2 regions of the Shewanella decolorationis genome follow, and region 2 is predicted to be linked to the other one. Evidence: riboswitches for the same ligand, from Rfam matches in the RefSeq annotation. Region 2 holds a riboswitch; the other holds the start of a gene.
What was found. A riboswitch is a leader RNA that binds a small molecule or an ion and turns the genes downstream of it on or off. The one in region 2 is predicted to bind thiamine pyrophosphate.
Positions count from the first base shown of each region.

Region 1: it holds a riboswitch for thiamine pyrophosphate, as region 2 does, so the genes downstream of both, thiC (phosphomethylpyrimidine synthase ThiC) here and EYR25_RS00435 (TonB-dependent receptor) in region 2, are expected to answer to the same signal.

Region 1 covers NZ_CP037898.1:4,351,614-4,360,201, reverse strand. The annotation lists gene thiH (2-iminoacetate synthase ThiH) at 1-482, opposite strand, end outside; gene EYR25_RS19500 (thiazole synthase) at 479-1,243, opposite strand; gene thiS (sulfur carrier protein ThiS) at 1,245-1,448, opposite strand; gene EYR25_RS19490 (HesA/MoeB/ThiF family protein) at 1,445-2,383, opposite strand; gene thiE (thiamine phosphate synthase) at 2,380-4,077, opposite strand; gene thiC (phosphomethylpyrimidine synthase ThiC) at 4,080-6,233, opposite strand; TPP riboswitch at 6,392-6,490, opposite strand; gene EYR25_RS19475 (hypothetical protein) at 6,666-7,853, opposite strand; gene trhA (PAQR family membrane homeostasis protein TrhA) at 8,130-8,588, shown strand, end outside.
Region 2 covers NZ_CP037898.1:86,141-94,728, forward strand. The annotation lists gene EYR25_RS00410 (PaaI family thioesterase) at 1-438, shown strand, start outside; gene EYR25_RS00415 (YcfL family putative periplasmic lipoprotein) at 569-961, shown strand; gene deoD (purine-nucleoside phosphorylase) at 1,311-2,015, shown strand; gene tsgA (MFS transporter TsgA) at 2,065-3,240, shown strand; gene EYR25_RS00430 (Crp/Fnr family transcriptional regulator) at 3,296-3,976, opposite strand; TPP riboswitch at 4,191-4,301, shown strand; gene EYR25_RS00435 (TonB-dependent receptor) at 4,355-6,556, shown strand; gene EYR25_RS00440 (YkoF family thiamine/hydroxymethylpyrimidine-binding protein) at 6,652-6,912, shown strand; gene pnuC (nicotinamide riboside transporter PnuC) at 6,981-7,646, shown strand; gene EYR25_RS00450 (phosphotransferase) at 7,737-8,588, shown strand, end outside.

The sequences.
Region 1 (8,588 bases), 450 kb from region 2:
AGCGGCTGAACCTCCATGGCCAAATAACTAAACTGCTGTTTTACAATGGGTAACACGCGCTTAAAGTAATCCATCCCCACTTTAGTTTCATGCTCTCCCGACACCAGCAAGATGGAGTCGAAGCCACGGGATTTGATAATCGCTATTTCGGCCGCAAGTTCCTGCTCATTGAGCACTTTGCGCTTTAATTTATTGCTCATGCTAAAGCCGCAATAGTCACACTCGTTAGCACACAGGTTCGACAGGTATAAGGGCAGATAGAGTCCGATATTAGCCCCAAAGCGTTGCCGAGTCAGTGCCGCCGAGCGTTGAGCCATCTCTTCGATATAGGGCTCTGCTGCAGGAGACAACAGGGCAAGTAAACTCTCTAGATTACCCTCGGGCTGCATCAGAGCGCGCTCAACCTCTACTGCCGTGCAGGAATATAACGCCAGCAATAACTTATCCCGTTCAATATGGGCAAATTGGTCGACAAAACTCATTGCTGCAAGAATCCCGTTAGTGGACTGGTATGTACAGCCTGAGTCTGCACTCGGCCAAGTCCGGCTTCAAAGGCGCGTCGTCCGCAATCCACCGCATCCTTAAAGCACTGCGCCATTTCAATGGGCGAAGCACTACTCGCGATGGCGGTATTAACCAGTACGGCATCAGCTCCCAGCTCCATCGCGTGGGTCGCATGGGATGGCGCGCCAATTCCCGCATCAATCACAACGGGCACTTTTGCCTGCTCAATAATCATCTTGATAAAAGACTCAGTCACCAGCCCCTGATTCGTCCCAATTGGGCTTGCCAATGGCATCACGGCAGCGCAGCCAACCTCTTCTAAACGGCGACACAGCACAGGATCGGCATGCACGTAGGGCATCACGATAAACCCGCGTTCACACAGGGTTTTGGCCGCTGCTAATGTTTCGACTGCATCGGGCATTAGGTATTTGGGATCGGGATGAATTTCAAGTTTAACCCATTGTGTTCCCAGCATTTCCCGCGCCAGTTCAGCGGCGAATATCGCTTCCTTCGCATTACGCGCCCCCGAGGTATTAGGCAAGAGTCGCACGCCCGCTTGCCTTAGTGGCGTAAGCAAATCATCGGCCCCGGTTTTTAAATCAATTCTTTTCATCGCAACTGTCACCAATTGCGACTTAGACGCCTTAATGGACTCCAGCATCAGCTGACTTGAGCTGAACTTACCCGTGCCAGTAAATAATCGTGACTCAAATTCCACACCCGCAATCGTTAACATCTTAACCTCCGGCGACAACGGCAAATACATCAATTTTATCCTCATGGTGACAGAGGATAGATGACCATCTATGTTTGGGTACAACGGCTTCGTTAAGCACTAAGGCAACCGAGTGTTGGCAAATATTTTGTGCTTCTAACAGGGCTTGTAAACTCAGCGGTTGTTGAAGTGTCTGGGGCACATTATTGAGATGAATTAAAATCATAACAAACCTCGATTAGGGACAGATTTGAATGAAACGGCTGTAGTTGATTGCATTAATGCACTCGGCTTTAATCCGCACACCTCGCACTCTGGATCACGGGTTAAGGCAGCCGAATGCCATTGAAGTGACTTGGCATCGAAACGCCAAAATCGCCCAAGTAACGCTCTAGTGGAGGCTATTGGTTGGCTTGTCTCTTCGAAAGATTGATTACCTGTTTGTTCTGTTGCAGAGGTTGGCGGCGTGGCTAAGAGCAACAATTGCATCACTAGCAGCGCCTGCATCGATGCCATCACGCCGACACTGGGGCCGAGCACTCCTTGGCTGCTACAGTTTTGTGGCGCGCGAGTATTCGAGGGGAAAATACAGTGATAACAGCCGCCCGTAGGGAAACGCTGCTGATCAACGGCAAACAATTGGCCGTTGAAAGCGGCAATGGAGGCGCTCACCAGAGGTAAGGCATGCTCAATACACAGCTGATTGATACAATGGCGTGCCGCAAGATTATCAGTACAATCAAGTACTAACCGAGTTTCTTCGTCATGGGCTAACAGACGAGCGAATACATCGTTCGCAGACTCAAGAGTCAGATGCTCAGCAACGGCATCAATCTCACAACCTTGCGCCAACACGGCTAATTTCTGTTTAGCTATGAGGGCTTTGTGATGGCCAATATCGTCGTCACTAAAGAGCAATTGTCGCGGTAGATTGGATAATTCCACCCTATCGCCGTCGACAAGTGTTAAGCGCCCAACACCAGCGCAGGCTAAATATTGCGCCGCCAGTTGTCCAAGGCCGCCTAGGCCGACAATAAGCACATGAGCATGTTTCAGCTGCAACTGGCCAGCCTCGCCGACCTCGGGTAAAAATATTTGCCGCGAATAACGAATAAAGTCTTTATCGGCAAGGGATTGGGCCTGCTCTTGTGTCGTGCTCATAGGCTTAACTCCCAAGCCTGTGTCAATTCGGCAAAGGCCATTACTGGATCATTCGCCTCGGTAATCGCCCGCACCACGGCAATATTTCTCACCCCAGTCGCTTTGACTTGGTCAAGATTAGAAGGCCCGATTCCGCCAATTGCCACTAAGGGATAGTGCGCTTTAAACAGTTCAACATAATGCGCTAACTTGAATAACCCCTGCGGCGCCGATGGCATTTGCTTGGTGGTCGTAGGAAAGATATGCCCGAGGGCGATGTAAGATGGCGCATATTGATGGGCACGCAGCAACTCGAAATAACCGTGGCTCGAGATGCCAAGAGCCAATCCCGCGGCATGAATGGCATTAAGATCCGTCACCGCCAGATCTTCTTGGCCAAGATGCACCCCAAATGCGCCATGTTTTATCGCTAACTGCCAATGATCATTGATAAAAAGCTGAGCATCATAATGCTTGCCTAAGGCAATCGCGGTTTGGATTTGTGCCTCAAGTTCGTCCGACGCCAGCACATTAGACTTTAGCGCATTAGACTTTATCCTGAGCTGTACCGTCTTCACGCCCGCCGCTAATAACTGCTCTAGTAACTGTAGGTTATCGACAACGGGATAGATTCCTAAGTCAGGATTAAGGCGCTTAAACGCGCCGCATTGCAAATCACTGGATTCACTCAAGCTATTTTGAGAATAAGCCGTGACGTGAGGAAACGCCGTTAAGCTATGCGGCCAAGCGGTACGCGCGAGTGGCCCAGGACCTTTGCCAATACCCTGTGCTTGAGTTAAACCTTGATTAACATAGGCTTTTGCTACCACAACGGCATCCTGCAATACAAAGCCGAAGGCTAATACCGAGGCGATGGCTGAAGACAGAGTACAACCACTGCCGTGGTTATGGCGCGTGTTTATCCGCGCACTGCTGAGCCAAAAGCCGCCATTAGCGTCAAGAGGTGAGCAGCCCGTAACCTGATGACAAATCAGCAGATCTTCCGCCATACGCTGATTATCTTTGGCACTGCGATGACTTGTGATATCGCTTTGTTGCTCGCTTAAGCTATCCCTTGTATTAATGCCAGCACTTGCCTGAGCTACAAAATCAATATCGCCGCCCTTGGCTAATACGCTGCAGTCTAATTGTTCAGAGAGTTGAATTGTCGCAGCGGCGAATTCAGCTTTTGTGTGTATTGCTGACGCTTGTTTGTCTTTGGCGACAGTAAGCCTTGCCAGCTCCTGCACATTCGGCGTTATCAGGCTAATCAAGCCCTTAAAGGGAGTAAAATCCAGAGGTTTGCTCGCCGTGCTCTTATCCCCAAGTTCATCCCCACAGCTTGCAACCATCACAGGGTCGAGAATAACGGGGACGAGTGGAAATTGGGTTTTAAAACCAGCCAACCAATCGGCAACTAAATGCAGTTGCTGCTGATTCGCGAGTAAGCCAATTTTAATCGCATGAGGCGGTAGATCGGCTAACAGGGTCGAGAGCTGTGTGAGTAGCATTACCTCACTCACAGGCTCAACTAAATCCACCGCCACCGAACTTTGAGCCGTTAACGTGGTGATCACGCTGCATCCATGGCCGCCCAAATCTTTGATGGTGGCTAAGTCGGCTTGGATCCCCGCGCCGCCACCGCTGTCGGAACCCGCAATGGTCCAGACGATAGGTTTAGGCGCCACTTGGCTAATATGTTTAGCAGGGGTCATTATCAAACCTCCGCAACCTGTACTATGGATTGGAGTTCTGTCCCATCCTGATGCTTGGCCGATTCATTGGCAGTATTTGCATCGCCTAGCGGTAGATACAGCTTGGCGCCCGAAGCCGCAAACTCGGCCGATTTTTGCGCCATGGCCGCCGCTAATTCATCTTGGGTTTTGACTTTGATCTGCTGGATTGCTTCTTTGCTAGCTTGCCCTTGTGGAGCAGAGTTTATCGATGCAAGCGCTTCAGCGCTCTCAACATTTTGGCTTGACGAAGCCCCTGCTAACGCACCCGCCGCTAAACTTGCCGCATAGTCACGTACATCTTGGGTGATCTTCATCGAACAGAACTTAGGGCCACACATAGAGCAAAAGTGCGCAACCTTGGCCGACTCCTGTGGCAAGGATTCATCGTGATAGGCACGCGCGGTATCAGGGTCAAGCCCTAAGTTATATTGGTCTTCCCAACGGAATTCAAAGCGCGCCTTAGACAACGCATTGTCGCGGATCTGCGCGCCCGGGTGGCCTTTAGCAATATCGGCCGCATGGGCAGCAATCTTGTAGGCAATCAGCCCTTGTTTGACATCCTGCTTATTGGGTAAACCTAAGTGCTCCTTCGGCGTCACATAGCAAAGCATGGCGCAGCCATACCATGCGATCATCGCAGCCCCAATTCCGGAGGTGAAATGATCGTAACCCGGCGCAATATCGGTAATTTGCGGCCCTAGGGTATAAAACGGCGCCTCGACGCAGTGGATAAGCTGCTTATCCATATTCTCTTTGATAAGTTGCATCGGGATATGTCCAGGCCCTTCGATAATGGTCTGCACATCGTATTCCCAGGCGATTTTGACCAGCTCGCCTAAGGTCTCAAGCTCGGCAAACTGCGCCTCATCATTGGCATCGGCAATCGAGCCTGGACGCATACCATCGCCTAATGACAGCGACACATCGTAGGCAACGCACAGCTCGCAAATCTCGCGGAAATGGGTATAGAGGAAGTTTTCTTGATGATGGCTCAAGCACCATTTGGCCATAATCGAGCCGCCGCGGGACACAATCCCAGTCACCCGTTTGGCGGTCATGGGCACATAGCGCAATAACACGCCCGCATGGATGGTAAAGTAATCGACGCCCTGCTCCGCTTGCTCAATCAAGGTATCGCGAAACACTTCCCAGGTCAGGTGCTCAGCCACGCCGTTTACTTTTTCCAATGCTTGATAAATCGGCACTGTGCCAATCGGCACTGGCGAGTTACGGATAATCCATTCGCGGGTTTCATGGATATACCGCCCAGTGGACAAGTCCATCACAGTGTCCGCGCCCCAACGGGTTGACCAGACTAACTTTTCGACTTCCTCCTCGATGGAGGACGTAACCGCCGAGTTGCCGATATTGGCATTCACTTTCACCAAAAAATTACGGCCAATAATCATAGGCTCGGCTTCAGGGTGATTGATATTTAACGGAATAATGGCGCGCCCACGGGCAATTTCGTCGCGGACAAATTCTGGGGTAATCGATTTACCGATTACGGCGCCAAAGGATTCACCTTGGCCGCGGCGGTTTAAGATTTCATCCTGCACCTCGGCGAGCGCCATATTTTCCCGAATCGCCACATACTCCATTTCGGGGGTAATGATCCCTTGGCGGGCATAGTGTAATTGGCTCACGCGCTTACCCGGTAAGGCACGGCGAGGACGAACAATCGCACTTGAGCCGGCCTCGAAGCGCAGATGATCGAGCCCATCATCCTTCAGGCGTTGCTGGGTGAAATCTGAGGTCGCACAATCGAGCACTTCGGTATCTTGGCGCTCGATAATCCAAGGTAATCTGAGTTTGGCTAGTCCTTGGCGCACGTTAATTTGCGCAGCCGGATCGGAATAAGGCCCTGCGCAGTCGTACACCGGAATGGGAGGATTTTTCTCAACTATGGGCGCAGTCGCAGTGCCGCCAATCCGCGTATCGGTTTGCAGAATTTGCCGCATCCCTACACGGAGATCCTCACGGCTCCCCTGCAAATAGAGCTTTTGCGAATTAGGATGTTGTAATGGTTTAAGGGTATCGATAAAGGCTTGGGCCTGGGCGCGCGCTGCACGGCGGCTCGTTTGCCCTTGGGTGTTCACGGCAATAGATTCTGAGGACAATTCTAAACTGGACATAAGCAATCTCACTTTAACAAATAAAAATGGGGTTGCTTGTCTGGAGACTTGAGTGTTTAAGCTGAGCGCTGCAAACCCTAAGCGGATTTGCGGACTCAATAACGACTAAATCGATGGGTTAATGCAGGGCAAAAGGTGGCCGCTGTCACGATTTAATGGATGTTATTATGCTTGTTTCCTTCGCAGGTTTTAACCTGATCAGGTTCAACGGATCCCGAATAAACGGTCTCAGCCAAGAGGCACTCCGACAAGATGGGCAAAAGTATAGGCAGAAGCGCAGCGAACAAACAAGCCTAATTTTAGGATAAAAACCAAATTATCAATCAAAATTAAAGAACGCATAACGCAATGTATTTAAACGACTTTAACCTAAATTGGTTTTAGAGATCATAGTTAAAACAATTTTTAGTGAAAATTTATCACAACTACTTTTTAACCTTTTGGCCGCTTTACCATCATTTTATCCAGCTGCGCCTTAATGGCATCGTCAATTTCTTGATTCATTTTCTTGCCACTGCAATTGAAGGGGAACCCTAAATTCTCAGCATAGGGATTAATTTGGGTGCCGACTTTAACGACCCGATAGCAGGTATCCCCTTTACGGACAATTCGATTAGGATCCAGTTCTAAATCTAAACTGGTGGGGCCGCTAAAATCGTCGGCATTGGGAACAATCAACACCTCCATCTCGGGGCTCATTTCAGACATAGTCGACCGTTTGCCGTAATGATTTGCCTGCTCTAACACTAAATCATCTAAGGCTTGCTCACGCTGACGTTCAAAATAACGCTGGGTAAATAACCCCACGCTACCAGCCGCACCGCTGCTTTGCTCACCAGTATCTGACTGCTGAGTACTTGCCACTTGAGCCGAGCTTGATTGGACTTCTGCCTTTTGAGGCTTAATAGCTTCTTTTGCACTCTGCTGGGTTTGGCCCTGTGTTGGAGTCTTTGAAACTGCTCTATTTGACGCTTGGGCGCTGACTTCAGGAGGTTTTGCAATCTGCTCTGTAGTTTTTGGCGCAAGCTTTTCCGCGGGTTTTGGTATCACTTTCGCTGCCGGTTCAACATTCACTGTCAGCTGCGTAGTGTTAGGCGGCGAAGTGATCGGCTCACTAGAAACTGTAGGTTCTTCCACAGAGGAATTTTTAGGAGGATCCGCTGGATCGGTTTGCGTTGGCGGCGCATAAATAAAATATGCCTTTAACGCCTTGGTTGCAGTTCGTGCATTCGCAGATGATTCGGTAAACGACAGCCCTAAGTGTTCCGACTGGGTTCGCCATAGGAAAATCAATAACAACAGCAGTAAGCCATGACCCAAGATAACCCAAAGCAATGGCTTAAGATTGAAATACTGCGACCACTCTCCCCCGCTTAGTTTTGAAGATGTTTGAAATGTGCTATCGATGTCTTTTTGGTTAGCCTCATGCAAATTAAGGCTTATATCGCTCCTCAAAGGCTCAGCATGAGCGCTAAAAGGCTTAGCATTCAAATCTGTAGCACTGAAAGACGTTGCACAAAAAGGCATAGCGGAAAATGGTACGGTCTCTTCGTTTGTCACGCGGCCGTACGCATCAAAACTAAGATCATCTTCTAGGGTAATATTCGAACGAACAGGCAAAATCCATCCCTTAGTACTTAATGGACAAAGTACTTAACAAATCCATGACATCTACGGGAGATTAGAGAAAGTGCAACGCACAAAGTTCCAAGGCGTTGACATTAATCAGTCGTAAACAGTCACCATAATGTTGTACAACTAGATAAGAGCTCGCCTCAGTCTCAGTTGATGATGTAAATCTCAAAATAAATTAGCTTACACGTGTAAGCTAATTATGGCTTTCCAATTTATCAACTGATAGACTCAGTCATTATCGCCATCGAGTGGATCAACAGCATGCCAAGCCAGAGTTTGATAGAGCCGCAAATGAGTCATGAAAAACCATTGAATATCAGTGGCTATAGCCTTAGTGAAGAGATTGCCAATAGCATCAGCCATGGCCTAGGGGTGATCGCGGGTGTGGTCGGCTTAGTGTTTATGATCCTCAAGGGCGCAGACCACCTCACAAATATTCAGCTCACAGGTGTTATTATTTATGGTGCAAGCCTTATCCTGTTGTTTTTAAGTTCTACCCTGTATCACAGCGTAACGCATGTAGGCTGGAAACATAAACTTAAGATTGCCGATCATTGTGCTATCTACTGCTTAATTGCAGGCACCTATACCCCGCTGATGTTAATCAGCCTGCAAGGACAACTATCCACCATTATCCTGACGGCGATTTGGTCCTTGGCTATTGGTGGGATTTTATTTAAGACTTTGTTTATTCATCGCTTTAAAAAAATGAGCCTAGTG
Region 2 (8,588 bases):
AAAACTCTCGATGTGCAGGGGATTGTAAAACGCGCTACCGAGTTGAACGACTTTGGTCATCTACTCGAACATGTACCTTATGCTAAGTTTATTGGCATGAAGGTCGAGCGCTTTGGCGACGAGCTGATTTTCAAACTCCCCGCTAAGGACGACAATATCGGTAATCCCATCCTGCCCGCGATTCATGGCGGAGTGATTGCTGGTTTTATGGAAATGTCAGCCATAGTGCAATTAATGGTGTTTATGCAAACGGCAAAAGTGCCAAAGGTAGTCGATTTCTCGATTGATTACCTGCGAGCAGGCCTACATAAAGACAGCTTCGCCGAATGTCGTATCACCCGTCAGGGGCGACGGGTCGCCAATGTGAATATCAATTGTTGGCAAACCAATCGTAAGCAGCTTATCGCTACCGCAAGGGCGCACTTTTTAATCGATTAATCGCGAGGGCGGGGCAGGATGAGCACGTTTTGCCGATGACTATGTTAAGCATAAGTTCAGCTGGCGTCGCGTAGTGTCATTGCCCATCCGTTGTTCGGCACCTAGGTTTTTGTGAGTGAGGGAAAACAAAATGAAAGCAATTTACAGTGGATTAATCTTGGCAGCAGCACTGACACTCGGCGCTTGCACTAATACGGCGGGTATTTCGGTGAACTCACTGGGAGAAACCCGTGTCGATAGTAAGAGTTTTGCCCGTGATATCAGTGTCGAAGGGGTTGAGGCGCGCCGTGTTGGCGATCTTATCCAAGGTTCGGCGCTGATCGTCAGCAAGTCCTCAAGCGATATGCGAGTGCAATATAAGTTCACTTGGTATGATGCCAGCGGCTTTACCATCGAAGATGAAGCCACCAGTTGGAAATCGGTGAAATTACACGGCAAACAACAGCTGCAAGTATCGGCCGTGGCCCCAAATGCACAAGTGGCGAAATTCGATGTTTATGTGCGCGAGACCTATTCAAACTAAGCTTGAATCATAGGGTTGAGTTGTCACTATCGCGTTAGAGCATTTGGCACTTCAAAGCTAAGTTAACGCGCATTGATAAAGATTTACGCCACATTGATAAAGACTTACGTTTTTGAGACGTAAGTCTTTTGATTTTATCTATCCTCATCCTCACCAACCCATCTTCCTTCTGCTCGTTTGTGCGAGATGAGTTTGTCCCGTGACGGTTGCTACGCCGAGAAGCAAAATTGCGATAACTGACTCAGTTCGACGGAAAAGACCTAGCCGCGACAGAAAAGCGGACTTTAGTCCTAAAACTATTTCAGGGTTGAGCACTACTATCAGCATATTATTAGATGAGGATAGACCTATGACCGCGCACATTAACGCACAACCTACTGATTTTGCTGAAACTGTAATTATGCCTGGCGATCCGCTGCGGGCAAAATATATTGCCGAAACCTACCTTACCGATGCTGTAGAAGTCACCAACGTTCGTAATATGCTAGGTTACACAGGTTATTACCAAGGGCAGCGTATTTCTGTGATGGGTCACGGTATGGGGATATCCTCAATGGTGCTCTATGGCCATGAGTTGATTAATTTTTTTGGTGTTAAACGCATCATTCGTATCGGCAGTTTAGGCGCAACCCAAAAACACGTGCAAATGCGTGATGTGATTTTAGCGCAAGCAGCGGGTACCGACTCACCCACGAATGCCAAGCGTAGCAGTGGCTATCATATGGCTACCTCGGCCACCTTTTCCTTACTGCACAAAGCCTATACCCAAGCCAATGAAAAAGGCATTAGCGTTAAAGTTGGCAACGTATTTAGTGGCGATCTTTATTATGATCCCGACGAAGATATGATCCCGGCACTGGAGCGTTTTGGGGTGTTGGGTATCGATATGGAAGTCGCGGGTCTTTATGGCTTAGCGCATCAACAGGGCATTGAATCATTGGCCATTCTCACGGTATCCGATCACTGCCTAACGGGTGAGGAAACCACCGCCGAAGAACGCCAGTTATCCTTCAATAATATGATCGAACTCGCGCTCGCGACTGCGCTGAATTAGGTCACACGCTAACCTTGCACCTTTCGCATTTCACGATGGAATGACAAAAATGAATAATAAAATCACCTTAACCGCCATTAGTTTTCTCGCGAACTTTATTATGGCGGGTTTTGCGACGCAATTTGGGATGTTGATAGAACCCATAGCGGAGAAGTTTGCAGCCGATGTGAATGATGTGGCCTCAATCTTCTCCTTACTTAATGGTGGTGCATTGGCGGGGACCATTGCCGCCTTTTTCTTCATTGAAAAGTTGGGCATCAAGCGGATCACCTTACTCAGTTATAGTCTAGTTGCGCTTTCTGCGCTGGCATTACACCTTACCAGTTCGCTACAGCTAGTGATGCAGGCCATGACCTTAATTGGGTTCTGCGGCGGGATTGGGCTGTGTATCGCAGGCACCATTGTGGTGTCAGTATGGCAAGCCAAAATGCAGAGCACTATGTTAGTGGTGCAGGATGCGACCTTTAATGTTGCTGGGGTGGTGTTTCCGCTGATCACAACCTACGCCTTAACCAATGCCTTATCATGGAGTTACAGTTACTTAGCCGTGGGTTTGGTTGCCTTAGGCACGGTGATTATTAGCTTATTCACCAATTTTTCTCTGTGCGAGCAATCATCGAATACGGAGGAGAAACAACAATCAGAGTGGAATTTCGGCATTATCAGCGGCGGTATCGGCTTATTTTTAGGCATGCTGGCGCTGTATACCTTCCTCACGTGGGCACCGTTATTTGTAAAACAAAAATTTGATATCCCATTTGAAGAGGCGGGCAATATCATTACCCAATACTGGTCGGCCGCGTTGATTGGTGCCTTAATTTCAACCCTGATCGTGACCCGGGTAAAAATTCATCATTTCTTAGTCGGTATTATTGGTTTAGCCATGGTGATCACCTTTGTGATTGTGACTACCGACAAGTTGAATTGGATTGCTTATTTAACCTACGGTTACGGCTTTGTCTGTGCGGCACTTTACAATGCGTTTATTGCCTATGGCGTGTCGTTTGTGAAGCAAGCCAGCAGCAAGAATGTCTCCTACATTTTGATCAGTGGCAGTACGGGGGCCATGTTTAGTCCGGCGATCAGTTCGTTCTTCGAACGTATTATCGGCTTGCAAACCGTGATGTATGTGATCCCCGTGCTTTACGCCGCAATCTTTATGCTGCTGATTGCATCGAGCCGGATGAAACCTGCGATGTCTGCACAATCACTTTCGGCAAGTTAAGCTAAAGGCCCATACTTGGTTGTTATCTGCCGAGTATGGGTGTTGTCGAAGTGGGTTAAATGCCTGCTTCGACAAAAGCTTTAAGTGCACTCAGGTTTTTTATCCGAATGCCTTCTTTTTTACGCTCGATTAAACCGCGCTCTTCCAAATGTTGTAATGCCCGTCGGTAGACCCTGTCAGTGGTACCAAAACGCTCCGCCTCTAAATAACGCTTACTAAAACCATCGACGGGTAAATCGTTTAAATACTCATGGTAGATATCGAATGCCACGTTATAGCTGATGGGATAAAGCAGTCTGCGGGTAAAAATATCGACGGTATCTTGGTAATCAATCGCTATGGCACTGGCAAAAAACAGCGCCAGTTGCGGGTGTTGGCCGAGGGAATGTTGCAACTTTTCAGTGCTAATTAGCGAAATTTCCAAGGGCTCGTTGGCGATGATGTCCAGCTGGCACTGGTATTGGGTAAAAAACTCCATCTCACCAAAGAGCTGTGAATCACAATCGATAGTCCCTAATTGGAAACAACGGCCATTTCTGGCGGTGTGCCCCAACGATACGCGGCCTTGCTTGACTAACACCAGCGAGTTTATGGCTTCACCTTGCGTCATCAGGTGAGCGCCTTTTTTGAGCATTTTGACTTCGCTGATACAGCTAAGAATCACTGCTTCAATAAGAGGATAGTCTTGTTCCCATCGCTGGCTATAACGTCCCTTGGCTAACGGTTTTAGCTGCATTGAGTTGACCCTTCTACCATACTTAAAATCGTCGCCTTCTATAGCATTAGAAAGCATATTGGGTCAAATCAGCCAAAGGAGAGAAGGGCGTTTGTATCGACTGATTGTGAGCCGCCAGAGGTTTCAACAAAGGCATGAATGGCGTGAGCTAAGCGTCATTTACTGATGTGCAGTGACAAGAGTGTCTACTTTATGATTTTCGTCATGTATACTTAGCGCCGCCAAGGGGTGTTTGCCAACAAAGTGGCAGACTGAGATGTCATCAGACGAACCCTTAGAACCTGATCCGGCTAATACCGGCGTAGGAATGGGCCAATCAACAGCACACTTCTGAATCGCTTATTCGTTGCCGGATCTCAAACATGTATTTGAGGTCCTATGTCTAACAAAAAGTCTAACAAAAATTCTTCAATCTTCACCGTAGCCTTAACTCGTGCCCCCTTAGCGCTGGCCATTTCGGCTGCGTTAAGCACGGCCGCATGGGCGCAAACCGATGCTATCGATAAACCTGATCCCAGCAATGATATGGAAATCATGGTGGTGACGGCGGATTTTCGCAGTGCCAGCTTAGAGAAAATGCCATCAAGCATTACCGTTATCGATGCCCAGCAAATTCAAGATGAAAGTGCCCAGCACTTTGAAGATGTGATGAACTCCATCGCCAACTTTAACTGGTCGGGTGGCAGCTCGCGTCCTAAGTATTTCCAGATCCGTGGCGTGGGGGAGCAGGAGCAATATCAGGGTGCACCTAACTCGTCTGTGGGTTATATCATTGATGATATTGATTTATCCGGTATCGGCATGGTGTCGAGCATGTACGATCTGCAACAGGTCGAAGTGTTACGCGGCCCGCAGGGTACCCGCTATGGCGCCAATGCGTTAGCGGGCTTGATTTACCTTAAGAGCAACGACCCGACCGATGTGTTTGAACATGGCGCCGAGGTTTCTTTAGGCAATGACGATTTGCAAACCTTCAGCGGTTTTAGCTCAGGGCCGTTAACCGATTCGGGCAAATTGTTATACCGCGTGTCGCTGCAGCAGCATCAGCAAAACGGTTATCGCGACAATCTCTATTTAAATAAAGAAGATACCAATGGTCGTGATGAATTTACTGGCCGCGCTAAATTACGCTGGTATGCCACCGATAATCTGCAACTCGATTTAACCCTGCTGCATGCCGATTTTGATAACGGCTACGATGCCTGGAGCTTAACCAACGATCCTAAACATACTATTTCGGATCAGCCGGGTGTCGATAGCCAGCGCACCACGGGCGCAGGATTTAAAGCAACCTACTCGGGCGCAGAATCGTTTGAGTTAACCTCGCTGACTTCATTTGCCAATACCGATCATCATTACAGTTACGATGGCGATTGGGCGAACCCTGAGTATTGGGCCGCCAAGCAATGTGAGGATGAGGGCAATCTTGCCCCTTGTCAGTACGATTACTTCTGGGACAAAACCGGTCAGCGTAAAACCTTATCCCAAGAGTTCCGCTTAAGCTCGACCGATCAAGGCCGTATTTTTGCCGGTTCAACCGACTGGTTACTTGGGGTTTATGCGATGAACCTTAAAGAAGATAACCAACTGTATTCTGAATATAATACTTGGCCCGATGAGGTATTAGATTCCGAATATGAAGCAACCAATTACGCCGTATTTGGTCAGTTGGATACGGATTTAGGCGCCGATTATGCTTTGTCTGTGGGACTGCGTGCCGAGCGTCGCAATAGCCACTACTCAGATACCAACAATGACAATTTTGACCCGAGCGAAACCATGTGGGGCGGCCATATTGCGCTGAGCAAAGTGCTGAATGAGTCCCATAATGTGTACGCCCGTGTGGCGCGCGGTTACAAGGCGGGCGGTTTTAACATGACCTTGCCAGTCGAACTCAATGATAAAAAAGAGTTTGATACCGAAACCCTATATAACTACGAAATCGGCCTTAAATCCCATTGGTTTGAAGGGCTTATCGATACGAATCTAGCGCTGTTCTATATGGACAGACAGGACCAGCAAGTGGCCGCATCCCAGCAAGATCCGAACAAGCCACAACGCTTTATCCTCTACACTGAAAATGCGGGTAGCTCACACAACTACGGTGCCGAGTTGGACGCCACTTGGTATGCCACCGATAATCTCCAGTTTTACTCAAGCCTAGGTTGGTTAGAGACGGCGTACGGCGATTACCAGTATCAAGATAAATACGGTAGCGCTGTGGATTTAACGGGCCGCGATTTGGCCCATTCACCACACTTAACCTACAGCCTAGGCGGTACCTATCGTGCAAACTCGGGTTGGTTTGCCAACGTCAATATGAGTGGTAAGAGTGAGTTTTACTACTCAGACAGCAACGACTCGCGCTCTGAGCCATACACCATTGTGAATGCGCGTGTAGGCTACGAGGCGAGTGCTTGGTCGGCGTATTTATGGGGTCGCAACCTGTTCGATGAAGAATATGGTGTGCGTGGTTTCTATTTTGGTAATGAGCCGGATAACGGCTGGGCGGAAAAGCAATATATCCGCTACGGCGACCCACGCCAAATTGGGGTCACACTAAACGTTAAGTTTATGTAATCCCAGAAGAATGAGACATCAGATGTCAGGCTGTGTTCGCTCATTACGTCACCGCCTGACGATTGCATTATTAGCATTTGACCCAAGGAGTGAAGATGAAACTCACCGCCGAAATTAGCATGTATCCCTTTAATGAAAATTATCTCGACCCGATCAAATGGTTTATCCATCGCTTGGATAATTATCCAACGATTCAACGTGTTACCAATGCTATGGCGACGCAAGTGTGTGGCGACTATCAAGATGTGATGGCAATGCTGGCGACCGAGATGCAAGCCGCCCATGAAAAATGGGGCAAAGCTGTGTTTGTATGTAAGTTTATTGGTGGTGAGCTGAATTTAGCCCACAGCGAGTAACGCCCTAAGTTAACTTGAACGCTAAAGCGAAGTGGTTCAAGCAAGCGATATAGAGTGAGAGTAAGGCAATGACAGAATTATGGTTAACGCTGGTCAATAGTGTTAATGCTGCCCTAGGGGAAGTCCATGTGATGACCGCATGGGAAGCCTTAGCCGTGGTATTGGCCATGGCCTATTTGCTACTGGCCATGAAGGCGAGCGTTTGGTGCTGGGCGGCGGCATTTACCAGCACGGCCATTTACACTGTCTTGTTTTGGAAAGTGGCACTGCTGATGGAGTCGGTGCTGAATATCTATTACATGGCCATGGCACTCTATGGTTACTGGCTCTGGACCCAAGGTGGCGATAAACATCAAGGGGTGAAAGTGACTACTTGGCCGCTGAAAACCCATTTAAAGTTGATTGTTGCGACGGGGATTGTTTCCTTAGGCGTTGGCCATGGGATGGCAACTTTTACCCAGGCTTCCTTTCCCTATCTCGATGCGGCCACTACTTGTTTTGCGGTGATGACGACCTATTTAGTCGCTAAAAAAGTGTTGGAGAATTGGCTGTATTGGGTGGTTATCGATCTGGTGTCGATTTACCTTTATCTCAGTAAGGGACTGATGCTGACTTCATTATTATTTGTGCTCTATGTTGGCCTGGCGGTTGTAGGCTATTTCCTGTGGCGCGCCGCCCTTGCCGATAGCCGCAATCCCCATCTAGAGTCGAGCGCTGCAAAGCTACTCGGCTAACGGTGGCAGATATCAACAGATGATGGCTAACACACAAGGGCTGCGAATGTTTCATAAGCTATTCAACATGATTGTTGTGGTAAGCCACTAATGCCGCCGCACATTGGGCAGGACAAGGATGCGTTGCTTGCGGTATTAGCACAGGCAGGGCTTACTGATATCACGCAAATTCAGCCCTTAGCGGATGGATTAAGTAACCACAACTACCATATCGAAACGCCGACAGCGCATTATGTCTTGCGAGAAAACGCCAATGCCGCCGATAGCTTTTGTTCGCGGGAACAAGAGTTGTTCTATTGGCGCCATCTTGCCAAGGCAAAGCTTGCCCCCGAGTTGCTGTGGGTGAGTGGCGATCAGCGTTATTACCTAAGCCAGTTTATCTTCGCGCAATCTCTGCCAAGCCTTCCTATAGCATCTCCATTCGCGCCGCTGATGGAGGATATTGGGGGGAGGGAGGCGTTGGTTACCGAAAAGCGTATTGCCGCAAGAGGTATTGATACACTTGAGCAGCTCAAGGTGCAACGCGAGCCAACTATGGCATCAGGTTATCAAGAACTGAGCCAGCAAAATTTAAGCTTGCAAAACTTAAACTGGAACGAATTAAGCTGGAAAGATCTAGAGTCTCAATGCAGTGCGGCGACCTTTTGCTTGGGTGAAACGCACATTGAGGCTTGGTTGCAATCTCATGCCGATATCAAGCTCGCAGCAGACCCGCAGGCTTGGTATCAGTCGGAACGACTCGCTTTGTTAGACTGCTTAACGCCGAATCGCGCCCACAGCCTGTTACTGCAATTGCTGCAACAGCTACGCGTGCAAGCGACTGGGCCGTACCACATCAGTATCACTGAGCAATGGCAGGAATATCACGGGCTGTTGTTAGCCTTTTCCGCAGCGGATATGGGCGAGGCATGGCAGAGCCGATTGGCGCAATTACTCAGCATA